2 linked regions of the Celeribacter indicus genome follow. The protein of the gene in region 2 interacts with the protein of the main gene of each other region in a pairwise test. Links are inferred from orthologs where the notes say so. Each region holds a gene or a part of one and is shown on either strand. Other genes may lie near its edges. The genes, in order: P73_RS12160 and ileS.

Region 1 (15,056 bases), 1.2 Mb from region 2 along the record:
CGGAAAGGTCGATGCCGTTGGAGATGATCACATAGGTCTGCCCGATCGCCAGCACGAGAATGATCGCCGCGTTGATCGTCAGTTGCTGGAGGTTGTAGGCCGAGGCGAATTGCGCGGGCCGCGATGCAACAGCTCGTGTCCGAGGGGCTGGTGAGCCGGCAGGCCGGTCATGGCACCATCGTCCTGGATCGCAAGGTCGACACGCAGATGCACCAGATCCGCGGCTTTTCCGAGGACATGAAGGCGCGCGGGCTGACGGCAAGCTACGAGGTGCTCGACTGCGGCTTCGTCACGCCCCCCGGAGAGGCCAGCCAGGCCCTCGGCACACCCTCGGCCGACAAGCCCTTCTTCCTCAAGCGGCTGCTGAAGACGAACGGCCGCCTCATCGGCATCAGCCGCTCCTACATCCGCGCGGATATCTTTGCCGAGATCGCACCGCCCACCGCCGAACAGCTGACCCACGGGTCGCTCTACGACTGGCTGCGCGAACATGCGGGGACGGAGATCACCGGCGGCGTCGAATTCATCGAGGCCGGGCTGGCCGGCCCGGACCTGCACCGCGACCTCGGTCTCGCCCCGCAGGATCCGGTGCTGATCGCGCAGCGGACCGCGCATTCCCCGGCCCGGCTGCCGGTCGAATTCGCGATCATCACCTACCGGGCCGACCGCTATCGCTTCCGGATCGAACTGTAGAGGCGCTCCCGCGCGGCGAAGTCCCGCCGCCCTCGTCCCGGCGCGCGCCGGACCCGCCTCGCCCCCTCCGTCCGCGCATGGCCCGGTTGCAGTTTCGTGCATTGCGGCAAAATAGTTTGTATGTCATCTATCTTTCGCAACAGCAGGAATCCTCATGTCCAAAGACGAGACGCAGGGTGAGCCGCCCCGCCTGGGCAGGCTGATCGGCCAGGCGAGCCGGCGCTGGCGGCGGGCGGTCGATCTGCGCCTGCAAGGCGTCCGTGTCACCGAGGCCGGCCTTGCGCCGCTCGTCCAGCTCGCCCGCGCCGGAGAGCCGGTCCGGCAGAAGGATCTCGCCGCCGCCCTGTCGCTGGACAGTTCCTCCCTGGTCCGGGTCATCGCCCGGCTCGAGGCGGACGGCCTGGTGCTCAGCACGCCCGACCCGCGCGACGGGCGCGCCAAGGCGCTGAGCCTGTCCCCGGCGGGCGCGGCGCTGGCGGCGCGGGCGCTGGCCATTTCGGGCAGCCTCGAGGCCGAAGTCCTCTCCGGCCTCGACGAGGAGCGGATCCGGATCGCCCGCGAGGTCCTGCAACATGTGCTTGACCGGCTGGACGCCGACCGGCCCGACCACGAAAGCCCCGGATGACCATGCCCCTCCACCCGTCCGAAACCGCCCCCTCCGCGCGCGCCCCGGCGCCGCTCTGGCTGCTGGCATTGCTCACGCTCAGCGGCACGATGGCCATCCACATCTTCGTGCCGGCCCTGCCGCGGGTGGTGGATGCCTTCGGGACCACCGCCGGCGGGGCGCAGATGACGCTCAGCGCCTATATCGTGGGCCTGGCGCTGGCGCAGATCGTCTACGGCCCCGTCGCCGACCGCTACGGGCGCCGCCCGGTGCTGGTCGCGGGCATGTTCATCTATGCCCTGTCCGGGCTGGTCGCCTTCCTCTCCCCCACGATCGAACTGCTGATCGCGGCCCGTTTCTTCGAGGCGATCGGCGGCGGCTCCGGCCTGGTCCTCGGCCGGGCGATGGTGCGGGACGGGAACAGCCACGAGGCGGCGGCCAAGAAGCTCTCGCTGATGAACCTGATCGTCATGACCGGCCCCGGCATTTCCCCCCTGGTCGGCGCGGGACTGTCGGCGGTCACCGGCTGGCGCTCGATCTTCCTCCTCCTGTGCCTGCTGGGGCTGGCGAACCTGCTGCTGGTCTGGCGCCGGCTGCCGCGCGGCCCGGAGGCCGAGGGACGGGACCTGCGCGTGGTAATGGGCAACTACCTCCGGCTTCTGCGGTCCCGCGGATTTCTGGGCTATGCCATCGGCGGCAGCTTCGCCACGACCGCGCTCTATGCCTATATCGGCGCGGCGCCCTTCATCTTCGTCGACCAGCTGCACCGGCCGGAAGGCGAGATCGCGGCCTATCTCGCCTTCAACATCCTCGGCGCCTGGTTCGGCAGCCTGACCGCCAACCGGCTGGCCGGCCGGATCCGCACCGGACGGCTCATGGTCACCGGCAACCTGATCAGCTGTCTCGGCGCCCTGCTGTTCCTGCTGGTGGTGCTGACGGGCGGGCTGGGCGTGGCGCTCACCGTCCTGCTGATGCTGCTGTTCAGCTATGGCGCGGGGATCGCCTCGCCCATGGCGCTGTCGGAGGCGCTGAACCTCAATCCAGCCGCGACGGGATCGGCCTCGGGGCTCTACGGCTGCATGCAGATGGTGATCGGCGCGCTTTGCGCCGCGCTCAGCGGCATCGGCGGCAACCCCGCGCTGTCCGCCGCCCTCGTCCTCGCCGCCGCCGGCCTCCTCGCGCAGCTCTCCTTCCTGATCGCGCAACGCAGTCCCGACTGACGCGGTCGCGTGAGCGGGCCGCTCTCCGCGACCGGATCGCCATCCTCCCCCTCGACAGGCTGCACGCGTTCCCCGGTCGGCGGCGAAGCGCGACGACGCATCCCGCCCGGTTCCATCGCGATCAGAACGTGCCGCGGAAACCGATGCCGACGGTCCGTGGCGTCGTGATCGAGGCTTCCGTGCCGCCGCCGGTGCGGTTGAACTGCTTGAACGTCGCCTCGCGCACGTCGAAGAGGTTGTTCACGTAGCCGTAGACTTCGAGCCCCTCGACAATGGCATATGAGGCCTGGATGTCGGCGATCGTGTAGTCGCCGACCTTGTAGTCGCCGGTATTGCCCACGTCGGAATAGTAATCGCCGCCGACATGGCGCAGTTGTCCGCCGAGACGGAGCCTGTCCGTCACGCCCCAGTCGGCGCCGAGCGTCAGCGTGACGGGCGGGGCCTTGGCGAAGGCATTGCCTTCGAAATCCGTGTTCCGGCTGATCTCCTCGATCTTGGTCTCGAGCAGGCCGAGGCTGCCGCTCAGGCGCAGCGCCTGGCTCGGCGCGAAATCGACGCCGAGATCGAGCCCGTAGGCATGGGATTCCTCGGCATTGATCGTATAGATATTGAACACACCCGGCGCCACCGCGTTCTGGATGTTATACTGCGCATCGGCATAATCCATGTAGAACAGGTTCGCCGTGACGAAGAGCCGGTCGCCCATCAGGCTCGCGCGGGTGAAGAGCTCGTAGTTGTCGATGGTCTCGGCGTCGAACTCCTCCCACCGAAAAGTGGTGAAATTCGGCGACACGCCGCCGGGGTTGTACCCGCGGCTGTAGAGCGCACCCACCGTCCAGTCCGGGTTCAGCTCGTAGGACAGGGAGAGGCGCGGCAGGAGCTCGGTGAAGGTTTCGTCGTAATCGGCGGGTTCCGTGATGTAAGCCGACTGGCCCTCCCGTTCGATCCGGTCCCTTTCGGCACGCAGCCCGGCATTCAGGCTCCAGCGCTCCGCGAAGTTCCACGTCACCTCGCCGAAGAGGCCGAGATAGGTCTTCGTGTCGTCATATTGCGTATCCGCCCCGACCCCGTCGGCCTTCGTGACATACATCCAGAGCCGGTCGTCGCTCTCCACCTTCCTGGCATAGAGGCCGACGAGGCCGGAGAGCCTGTCACCGCTCTCCCCGAAGGAGAGCCGGAACTCGTTCGAGATCTCCTCGGAGGAGATCACCGCATCGCCGCTCGCCACGCCGGTGACACGGTCGACATCGCTCTTGCTCACCTGTAGCTGGTTGAACAAGCGGATGCCGTTGAAGAAGTCATAGTCGATGTCGAGCGCGGCGGAATTCACCTCGATCTCCCACCCCGGCAGGCTGGTCGCATAGGCGTTGTCGAGGTCGTCATAGGGCCGCGTCGCCATTTCCTGCCCGCCGCCGCCGGGTTGTTCCTGCTCGCACCCGTCGTCCTCCTGCTGTCGCGCCGGCTGGCGATGTTCGATCTCGGCGAGGACAGCGCCGCCGCGCTCGGCGTGTCCGTGGACCGCACCCGCATCCTTGCCGTGCTTGCCGCCGTCGGCATGACCTCGGTCGCCACGGCCGCAGCGGGGCCCATCAGCTTCGTCGCGCTCGCCGCGCCGCAACTGGCCCGCCGCCTCAGCGGCACAGCGCATATCCCCGTCTTCGCCGCCAGCCTCATGGGCGCGGGCCTGCTGCTCGCCGCCGATCTGGCGAGCCAGCGCGCGCCGCTGGACCTGAGCCTGCCCGTGGGACAGATGACCGGACTGCTCGGCGGCGGATATCTTCTGTGGGTGCTGACCCGGCGCTCGCGACCATGAGGCCGGCCCGGACGCGCCGGCCAGGACCGAGGAGAGGAAAGATGAGTGCATCCGACGCACCGCTGCATATCGGCATGACATTGACCCCCACATGGCTCTCCGGCGAGGCCTGGCGCCGCCCCGACAGCGGGGTCGAGGGGCTTATGGGCCAGGACTATTACATCGACATCGCGCGGCGGGCGGAGGCGGCGAAGCTGGATTTCGTGTTCCGGCCGGACACGCTCGCCGTCAACATGGGCCTGCTCGGGCGCGGCGCGGGAATGGCGGGGCTGGACCCGACGCTCCTGCTCTGCGCGATCGCCCATGCGACCAGCCGGATCGGCCTCCTGACCACGGTGTCCACGACCTTCTATCCGCCCTATATCCTCGCCCGGATGCTCATGTCGCTGCATTGGCTGTCCGGGGGACGCGCGGGGTGGAACATCGTGACCGCGCTCGACGGCCAGAGGAATTTCTCGCTCGAGGACATGCCCTCGCCAGAAGACCGTTACACCCGCGCCGCGGAGGTCACGGAAATCGTCACCCGGCTTTGGGACAGCTTCCCCGGCGACGCCTGGCAGCCGGACCGGGAGACGGGACAGTTCGTCCGGGCCGAGCTGGTGCGCCCGATCCATTTCAAGGGAACGTATTACAGCGTCGAGGGCCCCCTCGGCGTGCCGAACATGGGGGCGGCCACGGGCGCCTGCCGCATTCCCCTCGTGCAAGCGGGGGCCTCGGAGGCCGGGCGCGACTTCGCCTCCCGCGTCGCCGACGCGACCTTTGCCTCGACGCCCGACATGGAGGCCGCGATCGAGCTGCGCCGCGACCTGCGCCGCCGCGCCAGGGCGCATGGCCGCCCGGAGGATGCCGTGCGGCTGATGCCGGGGCTGAGCCTCTATCTCGCCGCGACCGAGGCGGAAGCCCGCGAGCTCTACCGTGCCACTCACGCCGGGGCCGACGAGGCGCGCAAACTCGCCAATATCCGCGAGATGACCGGACTCGATCTGAGCGGCTGGCCGAAAGACAGGAGGATCCGCGCCTCCGACCTGCCGCCCGCGCCGCAGAAGGTCCGCTCGCGCACCCATGCCGCCCTGCTGCGCCGGGCGATCGAACGGCAGGAACCCACCCTTGCGGAGTTGCTGAACGCGCCCGAGGTCATGGGTTCCGCCCATTGGCAGGTGATCGGGACACCGGGCCAGGCGATGGATGCCATACGCACCTGGCGCGCGGCGGGCGCTCTCGACGGGTTCATCCTCTTCCCCGGCGGCTCCGTCGACGCCATGCACCTCTGCCTCGACACGCTCGCCCCGGCGCTGAGCGACGCGGGCCTGCTGCGGCGGGAGTATGCCGGCTCGACCTTCGCAAGCCATTTCGAGCGGCCCCTGCCGGTGTGACGCCCCGGTCCGCGAAAGATCCCCTGGGGCTTCGCGGCGACGGAGCGGCCCGGAACCTCCGGCCGCCCCCGTTCCGTCCGCGAGCCTTCCCCATCCGCATCTTCTGCCCCGGTCCGGCAGGGTCTTCGGCACGGTACAGGACCGTCCGGTCCGGCCCCTGCCGCATGTCCGGTTTGCAGAATGCGCATAAAGTAATTTACACGAGTAAAGTTTTAAGATATCACGAGTGAACTTGACGGGGGAGGCCGTCGACCCGCATCCGCGCGACCGGCCCCTGTCGCAACGCCGAAGGGAGGACCCATGGCACTCAAATCCGTTCTGAAATCCGCGCTGCTGTCCGGCGCGGCGCTCCTTGCCACCAGCGGCGCATGGGCCGAGGGCATCGGGGCGTCGCTGCTGACGCAACAGCATCCGTTCTACATCGAACTCGCCGACGCGATGCGGGCCGAGGCCCAGGCGCAGGGCGTGCCCCTCGAGGTCTCCATCGCCAATCAGGACCTGAGCAAGCAGCTTGCCGATGTCGAGGACTTCATCGTCAAGGGCGTGGATGTCATCGTGATCTCGCCGGTCGACAGCCAGGGCGTGCTGCCCGCCATCATGAAGGCGAAGAATGCCGGCATCGACGTGCTGACCGTCGACGTGCCCGCCGCGGAGGTGGACGTCACCTCCTATATCGGCACCGACAACTATACCGGCGGCCTGCGCGCGGGCGAACTCATGGCCGAGGTGCTGGGCGAAGCCGGCAAGGTCGCGATCATCGACTATCCGACCGTGCAATCCGTCGTCGCCCGTGTCGAAGGCTTCAAAAAGGCGCTCGAGGATTACCCGGAGATGGAGATCGTCGCGCAGCAGACCGGCATCACCCGTGCCGAGGCGCTCGCCGTGGCGCAGAACATGCTCCAGGCCAATCCCGACATCACCGGCATCTTCGGCTTCGGCGACGACGCCGCCCTCGCCGCGGCGGTCGCGGTGAAATCCGCGGGGCTCGCGGACCAGGTGAAGGTGATCGGCTTCGACGGGATGGAAGAAGCCCGCAACGCCGTCGACACGGATCCGGTCATGGTCGGCGTGATCCAGCAGTTCCCCGGCGAGATGGGCAAACAGGCCATCGACACCGCCATCGCCGTCATGAACGGCGAGGAGGTGGAGGCGGAGCAGCCGATCGTCCCCGGCGTCTACACCGGACAGTAAGGCTGCCCCCGCTCCCGCGCCGCCCCTCCCTCCCCTTCGGCGGCGCGGGACGTTTTTCCAATACCAGACGAGAGGGTGGCCGCATGGCTGAGACCCCGAACGACGTCGTGCTGTCGCTGCGTGACGTCAGCAAGACCTTCGGTCCGATCACCGCGATCAGGCGCATGGATCTCGACGTGCGCCGGGGGCGCGTGCACACGCTCCTCGGCGAGAACGGCGCGGGCAAATCCACGCTGATGAAGATCCTCGCCGGCGTCCAGCCGGCCACGGGCGGCACGATCACGCTCGACGGCCGCCCCTTCGCCCCCGCCAACCCGCAGCAGGCCGCCGAGCGCGGGCTGTCGATCGTGTTCCAGGAGCTGAGCCTCGCCAACACGCTGACCGTGGCCGAGAACATCCTCGCGACGCGCGAACCCGCCCGCTTCGGCTTCATCTCCGACCGCAGGCTCATCGAACGCGCCGAGGCGCTCGTGCGCGAACTCGGGCTTCCGGTCGATGTGCGCGCCCGCGTCGGGGATCTGTCGATCGCCCAACGCCAGCTCGTCGAGATCGCCAAGGGCCTGAGCCACGACGCGAAGATCGTCATCCTGGACGAGCCGACCTCCTCGCTTTCGGATGCGGAGGCGGAGATCCTGTTCGGCATCATCGGCCGGCTGACACAGGCGGGCAAGGCGGTGATCTACATCTCGCACCGGATGGAGGAGATCCTGCGCCTGTCCGACGACATCACGGTGATGCGCGACGGCGAATATGTCGCGACGCTCGAGAAGGACAGGACCGGCATCGACGAGCTGATCGCGCTCATGGTCGGGCGGGAAATGACCGAGATCTACCCGCCCCGCCTCGGCCCCGCGCCCGGTGCCGGCGTCGCGCCGGTGCTCGAGGTGTCGGGGCTCAGCCGGGAGGCGGAGTTCCATGACATCTCCTTCGCGGTGAAACCGGGCGAGATCCTCGGCTTCTTCGGACTGGTCGGCTCCGGGCGCTCGGAGGTGATGAAGGCGCTCTTCGGCATGACCCGCGCCGAGGGCGAGGTGCGCCTCGACGGCGCGCCGCTGACGCTGTCCGGGCCCGCGGAGGCCATCGCGCGCGGCCTCGGCTTCGTCACCGAAAACCGCAAGGAGGAAGGCCTGGTCCTCGGCCAGTCCCTGCGCCACAACATCACCATGGCCTCGCTCGGGCGCGTCTCATCCCGCGGCTTCCTGCGCCGCCGCCTCGAGGGCCGGCAGGCGCGCGAGGAAAGCGCGCGCCTCGGCGTGCGCGCCGCCTCCATCGAGGCCGCGGCGGGCACGCTGTCGGGCGGCAACCAGCAGAAGGTCGTGCTGGCCAAGTGGCTCATGACCCGGCCGCGCGTCCTCATCCTCGACGAACCGACGCGCGGGGTGGATGTGGGCGCCAAATTCGAAATCTATCGCATCATCCGCGACCTCGCCGCCGAGGGCACCGCCATCGTCATGGTGTCCTCCGAACTTCCCGAGGTGCTCGGCCTGTCGGACCGCGTGGCGGTGATGTCCGAAGGCCGGCTCCAGACGATCGCGGACCGTACCGACCTGACGCCCGAGCGCGTCATGAGCTTTGCAACAGGACAGACCAAATGACCGAGACGACCAGATACAAGGCCGATCCGCTGGCCACAGTCAGGAGCATGATGCGCCAGTACGGCGGGATCTTCCTCGCCCTCGTGGTGCTCTGCGTCTTCTTCTCCCTCTCCAACCCGCGCTTCATGTCCGTCGCGAACATGATGAACATCCTCCAGCAGGTCGCGGTGATCGCCATCGCCGCCTTCGGCATGACCTGGGTCATTCTCCTGGGCGAGATCGACCTCTCGGTCGGCTCGATCATCGCCGTCGCGGGGATGGTCGGCGCACAGGTGATCGGGCTGGGCTGGGGCTTTGCCCCGGCGCTCGCGCTCACGCTGCTCTCCGGCGCGCTCATGGGGGCGCTGAACGGCGTGCTGACGGCAAAGCTCCTCCTGCCCTCCTTCATCGTGACGGTCGCCACCATGAGCATCTATCGCGGCATGGTGAGCCTGCCCACGAACGGCGCACCGGCGATGATCATGGATCCGACCTGGACCGCGATCGGCGCCAACAGCCTGCTCGGCGTGCCGATCATCATCTGGATCGTGATCGCCCTGTTCCTCGCCAACCACATCCTGCTGTCGAAGACGACCTTCGGGCGGAGGACCTACCTCACCGGCGGCAACCGCGAGGCGGCGCTCTATTCCGGGATCAAGGTCGACCGGATGAAGATCGTCATCTTCATGATCTCCGGCCTCATGGCCTCGATCTCCGGCATCCTGCTCTCCTCCCGGCTCTATTCGGCGCAGACCAACGCGGGCATGAGCTATGAACTCGACGCCATCGCCGCGGCGGTCCTCGGCGGCACCTCGCTCGCGGGCGGCACCGGAACGATGGTCGGCACGCTGATCGGCGCGCTCATCATCGGTGCGCTGAACAACGGCATGAACATGCTGTCGGTCCCCTATTTCTACCAGCTCATCGTGAAGGGGCTCGTCATCCTCGTGGCCGTCTGGCTTGACGTGCGCTCCAAACGGCGGAAGGCCTGAGCCATGGCAGGCAAACGCCTCCTGACGGTCGGGGAAGTCCTCGTGGAAATCGTCGCCACCACGAAGGGCGACGGCTTCCGCGCGGCGCAGCCGCTGACCGGACCCTACCCCTCCGGCGCGCCGGCGATCTTCGTCGACCAGGCGGCACGGATCGGCGCCGCGGCGGCGATCATCTCCCGCGTGGGCGACGACGATTTCGGCCGGGTGAACCTCGACCGGCTCGCCGCCGACGGGGTGGACGTCTCGGGCATCGAGATCGCCCGCGACGGCGCGCCGACGGGCTCCGCCTTCGTGCGCTACCGCGAGGACGGATCGCGCGCCTTCGTGTTCAACATCGCCCATAGCGCCTGCGGCACGCTCGCCCTCACCCCCGCCGCCGAGGCGGTGATCGCGCGCTCCGATCATATTCACGTCATGGGCACCGCCCTCTCCGCCCCCGGCCTGTCGCAGCTCGTGCTGACCGCGATCGCGCGGATCAAGGCCCGCGGCGGCACCCTCTCCTTCGATCCGAACCTGCGCCCGGAGATCCTGAACGCACCGGGCCTGCGCGCGGCGCTCGAGGCGGTGCTCGAGATGACCGACGTCTTCCTGCCCTCCGGGGAGGAGATCTTCCTGTTCACCCGCGCCCGCGACGAGGCCGGCGCCGTGGCCGAACTGCTGGCCCGCGGCATTCCCGAGATCGTGCTCAAGCGCGGCGACCGGGGCGCGAGCCATTTCGACGCCCGCGGCCGCACCGACGCGGCGCCGGTCACGGTCGAGGAAATCGACCCGACCGGCGCCGGCGACTGTTTCGGCGGGGCCTTCGTCGGTCTCTGGCTCGACGGCACCCCGGTCGGGGAGGCGCTGAGGCTCGCCAACGCGGCCGGCGCCCATGCCGTGACGAAGCTCGGCCCGATGGAGGGCGCCGCGACCCGCACCGAGCTCGAGACATTCCTGAAAGAGCGCAAAGGATAAACCATGTCGACCAACCTCCTCTCCGACATCTCCGGCTGGCGCGGACGTGCGGGCGCCTCCGGCATCCCCTCCATCTGCTCCGCCCATCCCGAGGTGCTCGTGGCGGCGATGCGCGCCACCGCCCCCACCTCCCTGCCGCTCCTGGTCGAGGCGACCTGCAATCAGGTCAACCAGGACGGCGGCTATACCGGCATGACCCCCGCGGATTTCCGCGATTTCGTCCATGGCATCGCGGAACGCGAAGGCTTTCCCCGCGCCCGCCTCATCCTCGGCGGCGATCACCTTGGCCCGAACCCGTGGAAATCGCTTCCGGCCGAGGAGGCGATGGACAAGGCCGCGGTGATGATCGCCGCCTTCGCCGCCGCGGGTTTCACCAAGCTGCATCTCGACTGCTCGATGGGGTGCGCGGGCGAGCCCGTGGCCCTGGACGATGCGGAGACCGCCGCGCGCGCGGCGCGGCTCGCCGATGTGGCCGAGGCGCATCTGCCGGGCGGGGACATTCCCCCGCCGGTCTATGTCATCGGCACGGAGGTTCCGGTGCCGGGCGGCGCGATGGAGGAGATCGGCGAGCTCGAACTCACCGACCCGGAGGCCGCCAGGATCACGCGGCGCGTGCATGAAGCGGCCTTTGCCCGACGCGGCCTGTCGGAGGCGTTCGACCGCGCGATCGCCCTCGTGGTGCAGCCCGGCGTGGAATTCGGCAACCACAACGTCATCGACTACGACAGCGGCAAGGCACGCGCGCTGAGCGCGGCGCTCGAGGACATGCCCGGCCTCGTCTTCGAGGCGCATTCCACCGATTACCAGACCCGCGACACCCTCCGGGCGCTGGTGCGCGACGGGTTCGCCATCCTCAAGGTCGGGCCCGGCCTGACCTTTCGCTGGCGCGAGGCGCTCTACGGGCTCGACGCCATCGCCTCCGAACTCTTCCCCGGCGCGCGCGATGCGACGCTGCGGCAGGCGATGGAAAAGGTCATGACCGACGCCCCCGGCAACTGGGACCGCTACTACGAAGGCGACGAGGCCGCGCGCGCGATGATGCGGCATTTCTCCTATTCCGACCGGATCCGCTATTACTGGCCGGTGCCCGAGGCACGGGCGGCGGAACGGGAGCTCTTCGCGCTGCTCGAGGGCGTCGATCTGCCCGAGCCGCTCATCGGCCAGTACCTCGGCGCGCGCTACGCCGATGTCAGGAGCGGCAGACTGCCCCCCAGGGCGAAGGATCTGGCCCTTGCGGCGGTGGGGGATCTTGTGGCTGACTATATCCACGCATGTGAGGACTGAACGGCTTGGCGCGAGAAACTGATCGTATTCCGGACCCGGACGGGGAAACCCCGTCCGACATTCGCACGATGGAAGACTTCGCGTCCTATGTCGGCCTCTCCCGTCCGACCGTCTCGAAATATTTCAACAATCCCGGCTCCGTGCGCTCCAAGACCCGCGCGCGGATCGAACGGGCCGTCGAGCAGTCCGGTTTCCGCCCGAACCTCTTCGCGACGAATCTCAAGCGCCGCAGGACGCGCGTCCTCGGCGTGATCATCCCCAACACCACCGATCCGTTCTACATGGAGCTGACGAGACGGATCGAGGATATCGCCCAGGATGCGGGCTATTTCCCCTTCGTGCTCTCCTCGAACGGCGACAGCGATCTCGAGACCGAGGCGATCGGCAGGCTCCAGTCGCTCAGCGTCGCCGGCGCGATCGTGGTGCCGCTCGGCGCGACGCGCAGCAATGCCGATCTCGCGCGGCTCGAGGCGCGGATCCCGCTGGTCTATGTCGACAGCTCGCCCGATCACGACATGCCCTTCGTCGGGACGGACAACGTGCAGACCTTCCATCTGATCGTGGATTACCTGTGCCGCTCCGGCACCGCGCCCGCCTATCTCGGCATGCCCGACATCAACAGGAACGCCGGCGCCCGGCGCGACGCCTATGCCGCCGCCATGTCCGCCTTCCGCGAACCGGCGCGGTTCATCGACATCCCGCCGGAGACGACCTGGGAATTCGAACGCGTCGGCCATGAGAGCATGACGGCCGCCCTTTCCCGTCCCGCCTTTCCCCGGACCGTGCTCTGCGCCAACGACCGGATCGCCTTCGGCGCGCTGCTCGCGGCATGGGAGGCGGGGCTGAAGGTCGGCCATGGCGACGATGCCGACATCCGGATCGCCGGTCACGACGATCACCCCCTGTCGCGCTACAGCTGCCCGCCACTGACCACGGTCGCCCAGAATTACGGGGAGATCGCGCGCGTCGCGATGCAGAAGCTCATCCGGCGTCTCGAGGGGCGCGAGGAGACGGGCGAAAGGCACATGCTGCTGCGCGGCGACCTGATCCTGCGCCGCTCCGCCTGATCCGCAGTCCGGCGCCGCTAGCTCTTCGGACCCGCGGGCCGGGAACGGCCGGCGGGAGCCGTCGCAAAGGTCTTCCGGAACCAGTCCTCGAGCAGCCGCTTGTCATAGGCGAAGCGTTCCGTGCTGCTCCGTCCGCCGTGCCAGGACAGGTAGTTCAGATCCGACAGCCGCACCTCCTCCTGCGCCAGAACCTGCCCCGCCTCGAGGAGGGTGTAGCGCAGCCGGATCCTCGGCGGCGTGGTGTCGCGCAGGATGCGCACATCGCGATAGGCGAAGTTCCACGGCTCGAATTCCCCGGCAAGGTCGATGTCGAGCACCTCGACGGCCAGATCCTGCCCCTCGGGCAGAAAGCGCGCCGCCAATTGCCCGAACGTCTCGTCGAACTCGGCCAGCACCGAGGCGCGGCTGTGTGCCTGCCGGAACTCGCGGTCCCGGAAGCTCTCCGGCGCGACATAGGTGACGGTGATCCCGCCCGCGGCCACGGGTGCTGCGGTGGCCAGCACCGGCAGGGCGAGAAGGAGGGAAAGGCAGAGAGGCCTGAACATGTCGATCCTCCGCATCATGGGTCCATGGCCATTCATATGGGTGCGGATGCGCGCGAGGCAAAGGGGGAACGCCGCCCGAAGACGGCTGTTTCGGACCACGTCGAGCGCAGGACTACGGAGCGGAACAGGGCTGACGCGCCCCCACGCGATTTTTCAGCCGGCACAGCTTGCCGCGTCACGGGGTGAAATCCGCGTAAATTTTACGCGTCTGTCCCACGGGCAGGCGTCCGGAATGGCTTCGTTGGTGGCGCGCGCCATTTTTGGCATACAATGTGGATGCCACCAAAATACTGACTGTATGCGAAGCGTGGCGCACGCACGAAGCAAACGCACGAAACAACGGAGAAGACGATGAACGCCATTCTGACAACCTTTGCCGGGGCCGCCGTTGCGGGCCTGCTTTCGCTGACTCCGGCCCTGGCGCAAGAGCTGACGGATGTAAAACTGCGCCTCGCATTCATTCCCGGCGGGGTCGATGCTCCGTTTTTCCTGGCCGCGAAGAAAGGCTATTTCGCCGATGAGGGGCTGAACGTGGAGATCACCGACGGCAACGGCACAACCGGCACGATCAAGGCGCTGATGGCCAGGGATTTCGACATCGGCATCGCCAGCCTCGGCGCGACGGCCAAGGCCGTGCAGTCCGGGGGCGCGGCCGACCTGATCGCCACCGCCGTGCTGGTGCAGAAGGATCCCTCCTCGATCATCGCGCTCGAAGGTTCGGGCATCACCGAGCCGAAGGATCTCGAGGGCAAGCGGTTCGGCACGGACGCCGGCAACCTCGAGGACGGGATGATCCGCGCCTTTACCGAGGTGAACGGCGTGGACATGGACGCGATCGACCTCGTTATCATCAACGGCGGCGCCGACCGGACCGCGCTGTTGAACGGGGACGTCGATTTCATCAACGGCTGGGCCAATCCCGACGGCGACAAGGTGGCGGCGATGCACCCGATCGAGCCGCCGATGCTGTTCGCCGATTACGGGGTGAACCTGCTGGGCTCCTCGGTCATGACCCGCAAGGACTGGCTGGCCGAGAACGGGGACGTGATGAAGGGCTTCCTTGCCGCGATCACCAGGGCGAAGGCGGATGTCGACGCCGATCCCGAAGAGGCGCTCGCGGCCATCATGGAGGCGCGCCCCGATCTGGACCCGGAGATCATCGCCCTGGAGATCGACGTGATGGACAACTACCGCCATACCACCGCCTCGGAAGGCAATCCCTTCGGCGTGCCTGCGGAGGAGGATATCGAACTGACCCTCTCGCTTCTGGAGAAATACGGCAACATGCGTCCAGGCCTGACGCCGGGGGACATCTTCACGGCCGATTACCTGCCCTGATCCGGTTTTCGGGACGACGGGGACATCGCGGAGCCCTCTGCGATGTCTCTCTCCGGACGGCATTGCGACGGGCGCTGAACGCGCCCCCGTCCCCCCTATTCGGCCGCGCGGACGCCGGGAGCACGCTGCGCCATCTGCCGCTGGCGCGCGCATTCGGCCAGGACGCGCTCGGGCGTCGCGGGCAGGTCCAGCTTCGGCGGAAAGGCGTAATCCGCAAGCGAGGCCGCCGCCATCGCCAGTGCGCCCGGCACCGACAGCGCCAGCATCACCGGCGGCTCGCCCACGGCCTTCGACCGCATCACGGTCGGCGCGGCATTCTCCGACCATTCCGCGATGCCGATATTCAGGACGGCGGGCCGATCCGAGGCCAGCGGGATCTTGTAGGTCGAAGGCGCATGGGTCGCCAGC
Region 2 (15,733 bases):
CCCTATACCGAGGAGCAGCGGCCCGGCATGCCGGTCGCGGACCTGCCGCCGCAGGTCACGCCGCAGCCCTACGAGATCGGGATCGGAGATGTCGTGATCCTCGCGACCCCGAGCGGTGATTCGATCGCGGAGCTTTCGGGCCTGCTCGCCGCGCAGAACAGCCGGCAGGGCTATACGGTGCAGGACGACGGGGCGATCGCCATTCCCAATGTCGGCCGCGTGGCCATCGCCGGGATGAACGTGGAGGATGCCGAGGCCGTCCTGTTCCAGCGCCTCGTGGAGGCGCAGGTCGAGCCGACCTTCAGCCTCGAGATCGCGGAGTTCAACTCCAAGAAGGTTTCGATCGGTGGCGCGGTGAACCAGCCGGGCGTCGCGCCGATCACGCTGAGCCCGCTCTACCTCGACCAGGCGCTTGCCGGGGCGGGCGGGGTGACGGTCCCGGACATGGACTATGCCGTGGTGCGGCTCTATCGCGACGGCAACCTCTACCAGATCCCGCTCGACGATCTCTATTCCCGGTCGGGCATGCAGCGGATCCGGCTCGTGGCGGGGGACAGCGTCTTTGTCGACAACGGGTTCGAGCTCGACCAGGCGCAGGCCTATTTCGAGCAGCAGATCCGCCTGTCCGAGTTCCGCCTCGACAGCCGGGCCACCGCGCTCGCCTCGCTGACGAACGAAATCAATCTGCGCCGCCAGGAGCTTACGGAGGCGCGCAGCAATTACCTCGCCCAGGTCGAACTCGATGCGGTGGACCGCGACTATGCCTATATCGTGGGGCAGGTGAACGATCAGAGCCGCTATACCCTGCCCCTCGGGCGCCAGGGGACGCTGGCCGACGCGCTCTATGACGAGGGCGGGGGGCTCGACCTCACGCGGGGCAATCCGCGGCAGATCTACGTGTTGCGCGGCTCCGACGACCCGATGGATTTCGACGCGGTGACCGCCTGGCGCCTCGACGGCAAGAACGCCGCCGCGCTGATGCTGGCGACGCGATTCGAGTTGCGGCCGAACGATGTCATCTTCGTCTCGGAGCAGCCGGTGTCGAAATGGAATCGCGCCATCACCATGATCACCCCCTCGATCATTTCCCTGAGCGCGAACGCGGCCTCCGGCGACTGAGCCTTTCGCCGCAGCCTTTTCCCGCAGCCTTTTCCCATGCGGCGGAGGCACGGTTTCCGTGCGCGGCCGGCCGTGATCCTGCGGAAACGGGCCGGGGACGGCCGGAACCGCCATCTCGCGCGACGCCGCGGAGATTTCACGAAATCGCGGCCATTAAACTCTTATTAAGGAAGAAAGTGGAGACAGGTTACATCAAAAAAACCTGCTTGATCCGGCGTTTGCGAGGAGCCGGAAGGAAGGCTCGTGTGTCCCATGGTGAATTCGCTCAAGAGACGGAATGCAACCCCTGCGCAGGCCCTCGCGGTCTCGGCCGCGGTCCCGGTCGCAGCGGAGGCGGTGTCGCGGCAGGCTTACCGCAATTTCGGCAAGAGGCTTTTCGATCTCACGTTTCTTCTGCTCTGCGCGCCGCTGGTCGTGCCGCTCGTGCTGGTCTTCGCCCTCATGGTCAGGCGCGACGGCGGGCCGGCCTTTTTCGTGCAGGAGCGCATCGGCCGGAACGGGCGGGCCTTTGCCTGCTATAAGCTGCGCACGATGCGCGCCGATGCCGAGGCGGTGCTCGAACATCTCTGCCGGACCGATCCGGAGATCGCGGCGGAATGGCGGACCTATCAGAAGCTCGCGACGGATCCGCGCATCACCCGCCTCGGAAAGCTTTTGCGCGCGACCAGCCTCGACGAGTTGCCGCAGCTTCTCAACGTGCTGCGCGGCGACATGAGCCTGATCGGTCCTCGCCCCTTCCTGCCCTCGCAGATGTCGATCTATGCCGCCGCGAAGGGGCAGGCCTATTTCCGGCTGCGTCCCGGCCTGTCCGGGCCCTGGCAGGTCGTCGGACGCGGCGCGACGGCCTTTGCCGACCGCGTGAAATTCGACGAGGCCTATGATCGCAACCTGAGCCTCGGCCATGACGTGAAGCTGACGGTGCAGAGCTGTCTCGCGGTGCTCCGGCGCACCGGACGCTGACCGGGCTACGGCCGGTTGGAGATCCAGCGGCACTGGTAGGGGGCAAAGCGCAGGTTGGGCCGCGACAGGTCGATCTTTTCCCCCGACAGCAGGTCGTACCAGTCCTCCCCGTCGATGAGGTTGATCGAGATATGCGGCACCTCGACCACCGCGTCGGTCACGTTGTGGAGCGCGAAGATCGACTGGTCCCGCGCCGGGGACTGGCGCCACAGGCCGAAGATCTCCGGCCCGAGCTGCATGGTGAACTGGGTGGCGTTGGGGTGGAAGGCCTTCTGCGCCATGCGGATCGCGATCCGGCGTTTCATCTCCGCCAGCACCTGCGCATTGACGCTTTCCGGATCGTCGAGGAGGGTACGCAGGCTCGGGTAGTCCCAGCGGTGGCGGTTGATCGCCCGCTTCACGCCGGTCTTCTCCACCCCGGCATGGTCGTTATGCGTTGCCAGAAGCGAATGGATGTAGAAGGCCGGCACGCCCTCGAGCGACATGATGATGGTCTGCGAACAGAGGAAGCGGTCGATCTGGAGCCCGTCCTCGCCCTTTCCGATCGTGCCCTTGAGCGCGTCGAAATAGGTGATGTTGAGTTCGTAGGGTTTTTCCGACCCGTCCGAGAGCGCGCGCATCGACACGAGGCCGCCGAAATTCTGCACCGTCTTGATCATCTGCCCCATCTCCTCGCCGGACAGGAGCCCCTCGGCGCCGCGCACGCCGATCCCGTCATGGGAGGCGGAGAAGTTGAGATAGGCACAGCCGAGCTGCGCGGGCGGCATCCGCATCAGCCAGTGGTTGAGATGGACCGAGGTGCCGGAGAGAAGCGCGTGCAGCAGCAGGGGCGGCAGCGAGAAGTTGTAGATCATATGCGCTTCGTTGCGGTTGCCGAAATAGCTGAGATTCTCGGCATTCGGCACGTTCGTCTCGGTCAGGAGCACCACGCGTTCCTCGGCATAGTCGCACAGCAGCCGCATCAGCCGCACGATCGCATGGGTCTGGGGCAGGTGGATGCAGGAGGTGCCGATCTCCTTCCAGATGAAGGCGACCGCATCGAGCCGGATGATCCGCACCCCGTTCTCGATATGCAGGCGCATGATCCGCAGGAATTCGAGAAGCACCTCGGGATTGCGGAAATCCAGGTCGATCTGGTCATGGCTGAAGGTGCACCAGACATGCTTTCTGCCCTGGGCCGTGTCGACTTCGCGCAGCAGCGGCGAGGTGCGCGGGCGCACGACGTCGGACAGGTCGGCGTCGGGGCTGGCCTCCACGAAGAACCTGTCGTAGGGCGCGTGTCCCTGCCGGTATTCGGTGAACCAGTAGGACATGGAGGAGACGTGGTTGAGCACGAGATCCGACATGAGCCGGAATTCCTCGCCGATGCGCTGGACGTCGCTCCAGTCGCCGAGCTGGCTGTTGACCACGCGGTAATCCGTGACCGCGAAGCCGTCGTCGGAGGTGAAGGGGAAGAACGGCAGGATGTGCACGCCCTTCACCACGCCGCGCAGGTAGCGGTTCAGGAAGTCGCGCAGCAGGTCGAGCGGCTTGTGCTGTCCGTCGACGAGCGTGTTGCCATAGGTGATGACCAGGGTGTCGGTCTCGTCCCAGAGGCTGTGGCCGGGCTGGCGCGCGCGGGAGCGGTAGCCGGTTCCCTCGGGCCAGAAGGCGGCGACGACCTCGCGCCGGAGCGTCGCGAGATTCTCGCCGGGGTAGATCTGCTGGAGGAGCGCTTTCAGTCGGCTGTCGAACTGGGCGGACTGTCTGGCCACGGGCATCCCCTTCTCCTGTGTCGTGCCCCGGATAGATCAAACCGTGCGCGCGTGATCAATGGATGAGCGGGGCGAAAGGTGGCGAAAAGCCGGGAAAAACCGGGTCTGATCGCCGGGATGTGAAGGGAGCGCCTAATTTGGAGGCGCCCGAAACCGTTTCGGACGGCGCGGCCGGATCAGGCGCGATCCCCGAGCGCGGTGTCGATGAGCCAGCCGCCGGGGCCGGCGATGCGGTCGGGAAGCACGACGATCAGCAGCTCGCGGATGGCGATGGTCGTCATGATGGCCAGGGCCAGCTCGTCGAAGGTGATCGCGGTGAGATCCATGGCAGGTTCCTCGTTTCCACGCACAGGGAATGCCTGAGGAATCGGGCCGAAAAAGGGCGCGCAGCGGGCGGGATTTCGGAGATCCGCTCCGGCTCAGGTCGCGGCCGGCGTGGCGAAGGGATCCTCGGGATAGCCGACGCCGGTGAGATAGAGCCCCTCGGGCGGGCAGACCGGGCCGCAGGCCGCGCGGTCGCGGGCCGCGAGCGCCGTCGTGACGTCCTCGGGCGTCCAGGCGCCCGCGCCGACGCGTTCGAGCGTGCCGACGAAGCTGCGCACCTGGTTGTGCAGGAAGGAGCGCGCGCGGAAGTGAAAGCGGAATTCCCTGCCATGGGAGAGCTCGAAGCTCTCCACGCGCGCCTCGTCCAGAGTCTTCACCGGGCTGTCGGCCTGGCACATGGTCGAGCGGAAGGTGGTGAAGTCGTGCCGGCCCAGAAGCCGGTCGGCCCCCGCCTGCATCGCGTCGGGGTCGAGCGCATGGCCGACCCGCCAGGCGAGCCCCGCGTCATGCACCAGCGGCGCGCGGCGGGAGACGAGCCGGAAGGTGTAGCGCCGTTCGAGGGCCGAGAAGCGCGCGTGCCAGTCCTCCGCGACCCGCGCGGCCTTCAGGATCGCGACGGGGGCGGGTTTCAGGTGATGGTTCAGCGCCTCCGACAGCCGAAAGGGATCCCAGTCCTTCGCCATGTCGCAATGCGCCACCTGTCCGGTCGCATGCACGCCCGCATCGGTGCGCCCCGCCGCCCCGATGCCCGGACAGTCCGGTTCGAGCCGCCGCAGCGCGGCCTCCACCGCCGCCTGCACGGAGGGGTGGTCCTTCTGGCGCTGCCATCCCGCGAAGGGCGCGCCGTGATATTCGATGAGCAGGGCATATCTGGGCATGGGGGCGCTTTAGCCGAAGCCGGGGCGCGGCGTCCAGAGCTTCTCCCTTTGATCGGATGGCCGAGGCGCTTATGTTATGGGCATAAACACTTGTGCGAGGCGACGGGCGTGATCATCGGGGACATGGCAGACCGCATCTTCCGGGGCGTGGAAAGCGTTCAGGAGGGCGTGAACGAGGCGCTGTTCGAGCCGGTGATCCGGCTCGGGGTCACCGGCCTGTCGCGGGCGGGGAAGACGGTGTTCATCACCTCGCTCGTGGCCAACCTGCTCGACCGCGGGCGGATGCCGCAATTCTCCCCCGCCACCGCGATCACCGCCGCCTATCTGCAACCGCAGCCCGACGACACCGTGCCGCGTTTCGACTACGAGGCGCATCTCGCCGCGATCACCGCGCGGGAACCGCACTGGCCGGACAGCACGCGGGCGGTGTCGGAACTGCGCCTGTCGTTCCGGGTGCGGCCGACGGGACTTCTGGGCGCGCTGCGGTCGACGCGGACCGTGCATCTCGACATCGTGGATTATCCCGGCGAATGGCTGCTCGATCTCGGGATGATGGACAAGAGCTTTGCCGAGTGGTCCGCCGAGGCCCTCGACGCCGCGCGCAGGCGGGCCGAGGGCGCGGCCTTCCTTGCGACGCTCGCGGGCGCCGATCCGGCGGCGAAGCACGAGGAGCCGGCGGCGAAGACGCTGGCGCAGGGCTTCACCGCCTATCTCCAGGCCGCGCGCGCCTCGGGCTATTCCGACTGCACGCCGGGGCGGTTCCTGCTGCCCGGAGAGATGGAGGGGTCGCCGGTGCTCACCTTTGCCCCGCTGCCGGAGGGCAGGGCGCCGCGCGGGTCGCTCGCGCGCGAGTTCGAGCGCCGGTTCGATGCCTACAAGCGCGAGGTGGTCCGGCCCTTTTTCCGCGACCATTTCGCCCGGATCGACCGTCAGGTGGTGCTGGTCGATGCGCTGGGCGCGATCCATGCCGGGCCGAAGGCGGTCGAGGATCTCCGCCGCACCATGTCCGATATCCTCGGCGCCTTCCGCCCCGGTCGCGTCGGACGGCTGCTGTCGCTGCTGGGGCAGCACAAGGTCGAGCGCATCCTCTTTGCCGCGACCAAGGCCGACCATATCCACCACAGCCAGCACGGGCGGCTCACCGCGATCATGGAGGCGCTCGTGCGCGACGCGCGCGACCGCGCCGATTTCGCCGGGGCGAAGACCTCCGCCATGTCGCTTGCCGCCTTGCGTGCGACGGTCGAGGAGACGCGCGACCATGGCGGGGCGACGCTCGATCTGGTGCGCGGCACCACGCTCGAGGGCAAGCGCGCGGCCTTCTATCCCGGCGAACTGCCCGAAGATCCCGCCCATATCCTGAGCCCGGCGCGCAAGGGCGCCGAGAGCTGGCTCGACGGCGATTACGAGGTGATGCGCTTCGCCCCCGCGCCGCTCACGCTCAGGCCCGGCGAGGGGCCGCCGCATATCCGCCTCGACCGCGCCGCGGAATTCCTGATCGGAGACAAGCTATGAGCGAGACACCGAAACGCGGGCCGGTCCTGATCGAGATCGAGGAGGACGCGCTGCCGCATGTGACGCCCGCGACCGCCGACCCGGTGCCGGATGTGGCGCCGCCGCGCGGCTCCGCGGCGATGCAGCGCGCGGCGGTGCTGGCGGCGCGCAAGCCCTCGTCGCTCGCGCGCTGGTTCTGGCGGCTGTTCGGCGCGCTCTTCGCCTTCACGGTCTCCGTCGTCAGCTATCAGGCGATCGCGGCGCTCATCGCCGCCAACCCGATCCTCGGCTATGTCGCGCTCGGCCTGACCACGGCCTTCGTCGTGGTGCTCATCGCCATCGCGCTCAAGGAGCTGTCGGCCTTTGCGCGCCTCAGGCGCGTCGACACGCTGCACAAGGCCGCCGTCGAGGCCTCCGCCGCGCAGGATCTGACCGCGGCGCGGAATGTCACCGCACAGCTCCTGACGGTCTATGCCGGGCGCAACGAGCTGAACTGGGGCAAGGAACGCTTTGCCGAGCGCGAGGCGGAGGTGTTCGACGCGGACGGGCTTCTGGGGCTTGCCGAGGTCGAGATCCTCGCGCCGCTCGACGCCGCCGCGCGCCGGGAGGTCGAGGGGGCGGCGCGTCAGGTCGCCGCGGTGACCGCGCTCGTGCCGCTCGCCCTGGCCGATGTCTTTGCCGCCCTCACCGCCAACCTGCGGATGATCCGCCGCATCGCGGAGATCTATGGCGGACGGTCGGGGACGCTCGGGTCGTGGCGGGTGACGAAATCCGTCCTGACGCACCTCGTCGCCACGGGGGCGGTGGCGGTCGGGGACGATCTGATCGGGACGATGGCCGGCGGCGGCGTGATGGCGAAGGTTTCGCGCCGCTTCGGGGAAGGCGTCGTCAACGGTGCGCTGACCGCGCGTGTCGGCGTGGCCGCCATCGAGGTCTGCCGCCCGCTGCCCTTCGTGCGGGGGGTGAAGCCCTCCGTGTCGGGCACGGTCAAACGGGCGCTGACCGGGCTGTTCGACAGGGCCGAGCCGTCAGAATAGCCGCGGCGGTGCGTTCTGCGGCTGGTCGCGCTGGAGGATCCCCATGCGGAAGGCCGCGCCGATACGATGCGCGAGCGCCGACCATTTCCTTGCCGTTTCGGGCGCCAGCTCTTCGGCGAGCGTTTCGTCGAACAGGCCGAGCCAGATCGGGAAATGCCCCTCCTTCACGTCGCGCGCCTGAAGATGCACGCGCTGCGGAAAGCCGTCGTAATTGCGTTCGTGCAGGATCGCATTGCGCCAGAACCGCCCGATCTTGTCCTCATGCGCGGGCCAGTCTCCGACATGGGCGCCGAAGACCGGGCCGAGCTCCGGGTGCCGGCGCACCTTTGCATAGAAGCGTGCGACGACACGGTCGATCTCTGCGGCGGTGATCTCGAATTTCGGGGGCAGGGCGCTGCGGCTTTCGGTCATGGGATCTGTCCTTTCGGGGCAGGATGCGTTCTAGCGCATTTCGCGGGAGGCTTCCAGCGCGGCGGCGGGATACCTGACTGTTTTGGTTGTCGAGAAAAACAGTCAACTATTTGATTTTATTTGATAAATGCTTGACACCCCCGGTCGCGAGTCCTATATCGGGATCAGCCAAGGACGAAGAGCCACCTGCCAGGCCCACGGGGTTCCCAGCGCGGTAGCCATTCATCCCAGCCAGACACATCCAAGTGCAACCGTGACAAGGGAGATGAGCCATGTCCGAGACAGCCTGCAAGGTCTGCGCCTTCTACGAGGTCAAGGCGACCGCCTCCGACAAGGACGGCGAATGCCGGTTCAACCCGCCTGTCTTTCTGAACGAACAGGAACACCGCGGCAAATGGCCGGTGGTGGAATCCGAAGACTGGTCGGTCATTTCGAGGAAGACGCCGCCTGATCGAAAGGGGCGGCCCCGTGCCGCCTGTCGAAGGTGATGAGAAAAGGGACGCCCCGCGGCGTCCCTTTTTCCGTTCCGCCCCTGTTTTGACGGGTTTACCGTCCCGCGAGGCGGCCCTATAAGCGCAGGCATGTTCTTTCCGGCCGCGATCATTCGTCGAATTACCGGCCCGGCGCTCTGACGAACGAGCCGCCGGGACAAGGCGCCTGGATCCCCGCGCCGACCTTCGACAGACAGCCAAATCCTCCCAAGGACCGATCCGACATGTGTTCCGAAACGACCACGCCCGACTACAAAGACACGCTCAACCTGCCGAAAACCGATTTCCCGATGCGCGCGGGCCTTCCCAACCGCGAGCCGGGCTGGCTCGACCGCTGGGCGCGGATCGGGATCTACGACCGCCTGCGGGAGAAGGGCAAGGCGGAGGCGCGGCCTCCCTTCGTGCTGCATGACGGGCCTCCCTATGCCAACGGGCATCTGCATATCGGCCACGCGCTCAACAAGACGATCAAGGACATCATCACGCGCAGCCATCAGATGATGGGATTCGATGCGCGCTATGTGCCCGGCTGGGACTGCCACGGGTTGCCGATCGAGTGGAAGATCGAGGAGCAATATCGCGCCAGGGGCCGCAACAAGGACGACGTGCCGGTGGTGGATTTCCGCCAGGAATGCCGTGCCTTCGCGGAGGAATGGGTCGGCATCCAGCGCGAGGAGTTCAAGCGGCTGGGCGTCTACGGCAACTGGGACGATCCCTATCTCACGATGAATTTCCACGCCGAGGCGGTGATCGCGGAGGAATTCATGAAATTCCTCATGAACGGCACGCTCTACCAGGGCTCCAAGCCCGTGATGTGGTCGCCGGTGGAGAAAACCGCGCTGGCCGAGGCGGAGATCGAGTATCACGACCACAAGTCGCATACGATCTGGGTGCCGTTCCGGGTGGTGTCCGGGGCCGGGGGCGATCTCGCCGCCGCCCGTGTCGTCATCTGGACCACGACCCCCTGGACCATCCCCTCGAACAAGGCCGTCGCCTATAATCCGAAGATCGCCTACGGCCTCTACGAGATCACCGGAACGCCGGAGGAAAGCTGGGTCTCCGTGGGCGACAGATACCTTCTGGCCGATGCGCTGGCCGGGGACACGCTGACGAAGGCGCGGCTCGAGGCGGGACAGTGGACGCGGCTGCGCGATGTCTCCGCCGGGGAACTGGCGGAGCTGACGCTCGCCCATCCCTTCGCCGGGCTCGAGGGCGCGAACGGCTTCTGGGACTACGACGTGCCGATGATCGACGGCGACCATGTCACCGACGATGCCGGCACGGGCTTCGTGCATACCGCGCCCTCGCACGGGGCGGACGACTATGAATGTTTCGTCAGGCGCAACTGGATTGACCGGATGACGCACAACGTCGGTGAGGAGAGCGAATTCCTCCCGCATGTGCCGTTCTTCGCCGGGCTCCAGGTGTTCGACCAGAAGGGCAAGGAAGGCAAGGCCAACACCGCCGTGATCGACAAGCTCGTGGAGGCGGGCGGCATCATTGCGCGCGGGCGGATCACGCACTCCTATCCGCATTCCTGGCGGTCGAAGGCGCCGGTGATCTTCCGCAACACGCCGCAATGGTTCGCCGCCGTGGATCGCAAGCTCGACGACGGCATGGGCACCTATGGCGACACGATCCGGGAGCGGGCGCTGACCTCCATCGACAAGCTGGTGAAATGGACGCCGCCCTCGGGGCGCAACCGGCTCTATTCGATGATCGAGCACCGTCCCGACTGGGTGCTCTCGCGCCAGCGCGCCTGGGGCGTGCCGCTCACCTGCTTCACGAAGAAGGGCGCGCTGCCGACCGATCCCGATTTCCTCCTGAAGAACGCAGAAGTCAATGCCCGGATCTCCGCCGCCTTCGAGGAGAAGGGCGCGGATGTCTGGTACGAGGACGGGTTCAAGGACCGCGTTCTCGGCAATGTCGTGAACCCCGACGACTACGAGCAGGTCTTCGACGTGCTCGACGTGTGGTTCGATTCGGGCTCCACCCATGCCTTCGTGCTGCGCGACCGGGAGGACGGGACGCCGGACGGGATCGCGGATGTCTATCTCGAAGGCACCGACCAGCATCGCGGCTGGTTCCATTCCTCGCTGTTGCAGGCCTGCGGCACCAGGGGCCGCGCGCCCTACAGGAATGTGGTGACCCATGGTTTCACGCTCGACGAGAAGGGCATGAAGATGTCCAAGTCGCTGGGCAACACCATCCTGCCCGAGCAGATCGTCAAGCAATACGGCGCCGACATCCTGCGCCTCTGGGTGGCGCAGACCGATTACACCGCCGACCAGCGGATCGGGCCGGAGATCCTGAAGGGCGTGGCCGACAGCTATCGCCGGTTGCGCAACACGATGCGCTTCATGCTCGGGTCCCTGTCGGATTTCACCGAGGCCGACCGCGTCGAATATGCCGAGATGCCGGAGCTCGAGCGCTGGGTGCTGCACCGCCTCTCCGAGATCGACCAGGAGGTGCGCTCGGGCTACGAGCGGTTCGATTTCTCCGGCGTGTGGCAGGTCGTCTTCAACTTCGCGACGGTGGACCTGTCGGCCTTCTATTTCGACATCCGCAAGGATGCGCTTTACTGTGACGGGGACACCGCGCGCCGCCGCGCCGCGCGCACCGTGCTCGACATCCTGTTCCACCGGCTCACCACCTGGCTCGCGCCGATCCTCGTCTTCACGATGGAGGAAGTCTGGCTCGAACGCTTTCCCGAGGAGGGCAGCTCCGTCCATCTCGTCGATTTCCCGAAGACGCCGGAAAGCTGGCTCGACGGCGGGCTCGCGGCGAAATGGGCGGGCATCCGCAAGGTGCGTCGCGTCGTCACCGCCGCGCTCGAGGTGCAGCGCCGGGACAAGGTGATCGGCGCCTCGCTCGAGGCCGCGCCGGTGGTGCATGTCGAGGACGAGGCCGTGCTCGAGGCGCTGAAGACCGTGGCCTTCGACGATCTCTGCATCACCTCGCAGATCACCCTGACGGGCGATCCGGTGCCGATGGAGGCCTTCCGCCTCGCCGGCGAGATCGAGGGGGTCGGCGTCGTCTTCGAGAAGGCCGAGGGCGAGAAATGCGGGCGCTGCTGGAAGATCCTGCCGGATGTGGGCAGCCATGCCCATCCGGGCGTCTGTGCGCGCTGCGACGCCGCGCTGGGCTGAGGCGGCCGGCCGGGGGAGGGGCCTTGCCCCTCTTGCGCGCCTCGCGGCGCGCAATTCACCCCAGGATATTTCGGAGCAGATGAAGGGGCGCCCGCGGGCGCTCTTTTCGTGCCGATTGCCGGGGCTGTCGCTCAGTCGCCCTTGGCGCGCGGATGGGCGGCCTCGTAGACCTGCATCAGGCGGGCGGTATCGACCGCGGTATAGGCCTGTGTGGTCGAGAGCGAAGCGTGGCCGAGAAGTTCCTGGATCGCGCGCAGGTCGCCGCCGGCGTTCAGGAGATGCGTCGCGAAGGAATGGCGCATCGCGTGGGGCGTGACGCTCGAGGGCAGGCCGAGCTGCATCCGGGCCGTCTCCGTCACCTTCGCGATGAGGCGCGGGTTGAGCGCGCCGCCGCGCTTGCCGCGGAAGAGGGGCGCGGAGGGAGAGAGATCGTGCGGGCAGAGCCGCGCGTATTCGGCCACGGCGCGGCGGGCGACGGGCAGGACGGGAACGATCCGCTCCTTGTCGCCCTTGCCGGTGATGCGCAGGACCTCGCCCAGGGGCAGATCCGCGCCGGTGAGCGACAGCGCCTCCGAGATCCGCAGGCCGCAGCCGTAGAGCAGGGTGACCACCGCCGTGTCGCGGGCGGCGATCCAGGGCTCTTCCGATTGCATCTCCACCGTCGAGAGCATTTCCTGCGCGGCCTCGGCGGAGAGCGGGCGGGGCAGTTTCGCGGTGAATTTCGGAGAGCGGGTGGAGAGGATCGCGGTGGGATCGAAGCCCTCGCGCTCTGCGAGCCAGCGGGTGAAGGTCTTCACCGCGGAAAGGGCGCGGGCGAGCGAGCGGGGCGCGACGCCGCGGCCGCGCTCATGGGCCATCCAGGCGCGCATGTCGGTGATGCCGAGTCTGCCGATCCGGGCGGGGCCGAGGCTTTCGCCATGGTGATGTGCGAGGAAGGCGAGCCATCCGGTCACGTCGCGCCCATAGGCGGCGATCGTATGGGCGGAGGCGGATTTCAGCGCGCGCTCGTGCGACAGCCAGGTCTCGAGCGCGTCGCGCATCGCGGCGGAGAGCGCGAGGCTCATCCGAGCCAGCGGCGCATCAGCCGTTCGAAGACGCCGGCGAAGAAGACCAGGAGGTCCGTGCCCTGGCTCGGGCGGAAGAGATGCGGGTCCTCCGCGCCGAGGATGAGAAGGCCGGGGAGGCGGCCGGGACCGAGGTCGAGCTTCATCACCGCCTCGGAGCGCATGAAGTCCGCCTGCGCACCGTAGATCATGCCGCCGTCGGGCGAGATCTGGCGCAGCGTCACCGGGCGCACCGGAAGGTTGCGGCCAAGGGTGACATAGCCGTCGGCGAAGCCCGGTTCGGCGGTGACGAGCACTTCGCCCAGCCGCTTGACCGCCGGATCCTCCGCCTCCACCTTCGTCTCGAGGAGCAGGCGGACGGCGTCGACGCGGAGGATTTCCGCCACCTCCCCGGAAAGCGTTGCCAGGAAGGCGGTGAAATTCGCCGGTTCGAGCAGCTTGAGCACGGCGCGATGGACCTGGTTGGTGCCCGCGAGGTTTTCGTAGGCCGCGGCGATGACGCCGCGATGGGTGTCCTCGAGCCGGTCGAGCCGTTCCTCCAGCCGCTCCATCGCGATGCCGCGCAGGTCGACGACATTGGTGCCGGAGGCGCGTTCGTCGGCGGCGATGAGGGCGCGCATCACGTCCTGATCGTCGAGTATCATCTCCGGCGCGGAGATGATCTTCTCGCGCAGCTCGTCTGCCATGGACGGGATGGCCCGCGGAAACTGGGTGCTCATGATGCCTCTTTGCCTGCGCCGGGTTCTGCCGGTCGTTGGCCCGATAATGCCCGTCAGGGGCCGGCGTTTCAAGGGGCGGCGGGAGCACGGGCGAAAGCCTGCCGCCCGGCCGGGCCTAATCCGCGGTTTCGGCGTCGGCATCGGCATCGGCGGGGGCGCGATAGGCCTCGGGCACCGTCTCGCCGCGCCAGGCGTTGCTGAAGATCCAGCGCTTGCGCGTCTCGAACTCCGGCACGCCCCCGAGCGCGGCGATCCGCGCCTCATGTGCGGCGCAGCAGGCCGCGTGCAGCCGGGCGAGCTCGGGGTCGGAGAGCAGCCGGTCGTATTCCGCGCGCACCTCGCCGGCGATCCGGGACAGGTCGCTGTCGGTGTAATCATGGTGGTTGCGGGTGCGCCAGTAGCGGTTCGACACGCTCTTGTTGGCGACCACGACATCGCCGCGGTGCATCTTCACGAGGAAGCATTCGAGCGAGCGCAGCGGGAAGTGGTCGAGCGACACGAGATCGTAGGCGCCGCGGCAGTCCCAGCCGTTCGCGGTCTCGTCCTCGAGAAAGTCGCGACGGTCCCGCCCGGAGCCGTCGAGCCAGCGCACCGCGCCGAGATCCTCTCTCAGGTCGGGGCGGTGGTTGCGGACCGCGGTGACGCGCGGGCTCAGCCGGGTGATGCTCTTGACGCCGCGATGGGCCTTCTTCTGTCCGGGGTGGGGGCTCTGGTGGCCGGGAAAGAGTTCGGTCACCCAGCCGCGTTCATAGGCGATGCGGTCGTTCGAGCCGTGGTTGAGCTCGGAGATCGAGAGCACGTCGAACTCCCCCGCCGCGTCGAAGAGATCGGCGAGGCGTCCGCCGTCCACGCGCACGTTGATGAATTCGTCGACATCCATGGAAATGACGATGTCGGCCTCCCGGAACTGCCGCGTGTGGGGCAGGTAGCGCAGCATCATCGGCTGGAAATTCGCCGCTTCGGTGGCAAGGGCGGGGTTGGGCATGTGGCGCACGAGACCCATGTCGTCGAGCCGGTCGAGCAGCCTGTCCGACCCGTCGGTGCAGTCATTGGTGAAGACGAGGAAATCGGTAACGCCGACCACGCGGTGCCAGGCGAGCCATTCGAGGATGAAGGGCCCCTCGTTCTTCATGCAGGTGGGGACGAGCACGCGCGGGTCCGCGATCGGCCAGCGGCGATAGGCGCGGCGCGGCAGGGCGGCCTCGCTCGGGGCGGCGACGGAGATGTGGTCGAAGCGCCTGACCGAGGAGCCGTGTGGGCCGTCGGCGGGCAGGAAGCCCTTCTCCCCGAGCCGGTCGACGATCCGGCGCAGCCCGTCCTGGCCATAGACCTTGGGGTGGAGCTCCATCACGATATGGCGCAGGCCCGAGAGGTCGGCCTCGTCGAGCAGGCCGAGCTCGCCCCCCTCGATGTCGCAGGACAGCACGGTGGGGCGGAATTCGGCGATGATCCGGTCCATGCCGGCCGCGGGCACCGTTTCCACCCGCTCGTAGGGGCGCGAGTCGGGCTCCATCGAGCTGGCCCAGAAATTCGCGCGCACATAGAAACTGACCGGATCGCCGCTGCGTGCCATGGCGACGCCGTTGCGCAGCTCGGCATTGGTCACGCCGTTCAGCCGCCAGGTCTCGCGGATCATCGGGATGAGGGTGGGATCGGCCTCGATCGACAGCACCGCCTCGACCCCCGGCACCGCGGCCGCCGCCGCCGAGACGACCCCAACGCCGGCGCCGAGCTCCAGCAGCCGGTCGCCGGGGCGCAGGATGTCGCGCATCAGCTCGACCTCGCCCTTCTCGTAGGCGCCCTTGCGCATCGGGCGCTCGATCTTCGGCGTGATGATGTCGGGCACGAAGGCGACGGTGACGCCATGCACCGTCAGCGTGTCTTCATAATCGTACATTCGGTCCCCCGCCCGGCTTCGTCCTGTTCCGTGCTCGCCGCGGCAGCCTCACCTATTCCGGGGGCCATTTCAACGGGGCAGGCGGCAAAACCCGCGCCGCGCGAAAGAAAACGCCCCCGTGCGGCACGGGGGCGACAATCCATTGCGGCGGAGCGGTGCCGTCGCAGGGTCAGACGATCCTGATGCCCGCGTCCTTCGCATCCTTCACGAAGGCGTCGAGGCCCTTGTCGGTGAGCACATGGCTCGCCATCGCGCGGATCACGGCGGGGGGCGCGGTGATGACGTCCGCGCCGATCTTCGCGCATTCGGTGATGTGGTTCACGGTGCGGATCGAGGCGGCGAGCACTTCGGTCTCATAGCCGTAATTGTCGTAGATCGTGCGGATGTCCTCGATCAGGTCGATGCCGTCGAGGTTGATGTCGTCGAGGCGCCCGATGAA

The links.
Region 1: the proteins of ileS (region 2) and P73_RS12160 interact in binary tests that used the Escherichia coli proteins (3 or more experiments, as listed by UniProt). The link is inferred for Celeribacter indicus from one-to-one orthologs.

Annotation. Positions count from the first base shown.
Region 1 is NZ_CP004393.1:2,408,330-2,423,385, reverse strand. What follows is about bases 5,152-7,948. They hold P73_RS12160 (substrate-binding domain-containing protein), read left to right. Parts: upstream 5,152-6,003; coding sequence 6,004-6,894; downstream 6,895-7,948. Other genes in these bases: P73_RS12155 (sugar ABC transporter ATP-binding protein), read left to right, coding at 6,978-7,948; P73_RS12165 (NtaA/DmoA family FMN-dependent monooxygenase), read left to right, coding at 5,152-5,703. In the rest of the region: P73_RS12195 (ABC transporter permease), read right to left, coding at 1-55; P73_RS12190 (GntR family transcriptional regulator), read left to right, coding at 124-693; P73_RS12185 (MarR family winged helix-turn-helix transcriptional regulator), read left to right, coding at 848-1,318; P73_RS12180 (multidrug effflux MFS transporter), read left to right, coding at 1,315-2,517; P73_RS12175 (TonB-dependent receptor), read right to left, coding at 2,639-3,916; P73_RS12170 (iron chelate uptake ABC transporter family permease subunit), read left to right, coding at 3,938-4,330; more of P73_RS12165, read left to right, coding at 4,372-5,151; more of P73_RS12155, read left to right, coding at 7,949-8,489; P73_RS12150 (ABC transporter permease), read left to right, coding at 8,486-9,460; P73_RS12145 (tagatose kinase), read left to right, coding at 9,464-10,414; P73_RS12140 (D-tagatose-bisphosphate aldolase, class II, non-catalytic subunit), read left to right, coding at 10,418-11,698; P73_RS12135 (LacI family DNA-binding transcriptional regulator), read left to right, coding at 11,704-12,765; P73_RS12130 (DUF3016 domain-containing protein), read right to left, coding at 12,783-13,310; P73_RS12125 (ABC transporter substrate-binding protein), read left to right, coding at 13,662-14,648; xdhB (xanthine dehydrogenase molybdopterin binding subunit), read right to left, coding at 14,744-15,056. UniProt on the Escherichia coli protein: Part of the ABC transporter complex RbsABC involved in ribose import. Binds ribose. Also serves as the primary chemoreceptor for chemotaxis.
Region 2 is NZ_CP004393.1:1,162,948-1,178,680, forward strand. Bases 8,341-11,814 are described here. They hold ileS (isoleucine--tRNA ligase), read left to right. Parts: upstream 8,341-8,689; coding sequence 8,690-11,614; downstream 11,615-11,814. Other genes in these bases: P73_RS26095 (hypothetical protein), read left to right, coding at 8,341-8,462; P73_RS05960 (tyrosine recombinase XerC), read right to left, coding at 11,746-11,814. Also shown: P73_RS05920 (polysaccharide biosynthesis/export family protein), read left to right, coding at 1-1,119; P73_RS05925 (sugar transferase), read left to right, coding at 1,372-2,079; P73_RS05930 (sugar phosphorylase), read right to left, coding at 2,085-3,839; P73_RS25915 (hypothetical protein), read right to left, coding at 4,010-4,159; tRNA pseudouridine(38-40) synthase TruA, read right to left, coding at 4,253-5,035; P73_RS05940 (YcjX family GTP-binding protein), read left to right, coding at 5,144-6,547; P73_RS05945 (YcjF family protein), read left to right, coding at 6,544-7,563; P73_RS05950 (group III truncated hemoglobin), read right to left, coding at 7,555-7,974; more of P73_RS26095, read left to right, coding at 8,247-8,340; more of P73_RS05960, read right to left, coding at 11,815-12,678; P73_RS05965 (DUF484 family protein), read right to left, coding at 12,675-13,397; P73_RS05970 (FkbM family methyltransferase), read right to left, coding at 13,513-15,294; fsa (fructose-6-phosphate aldolase), read right to left, coding at 15,464-15,733. UniProt on the Escherichia coli protein: Catalyzes the attachment of isoleucine to tRNA(Ile). As IleRS can inadvertently accommodate and process structurally similar amino acids such as valine, to avoid such errors it has two additional distinct tRNA(Ile)-dependent editing activities.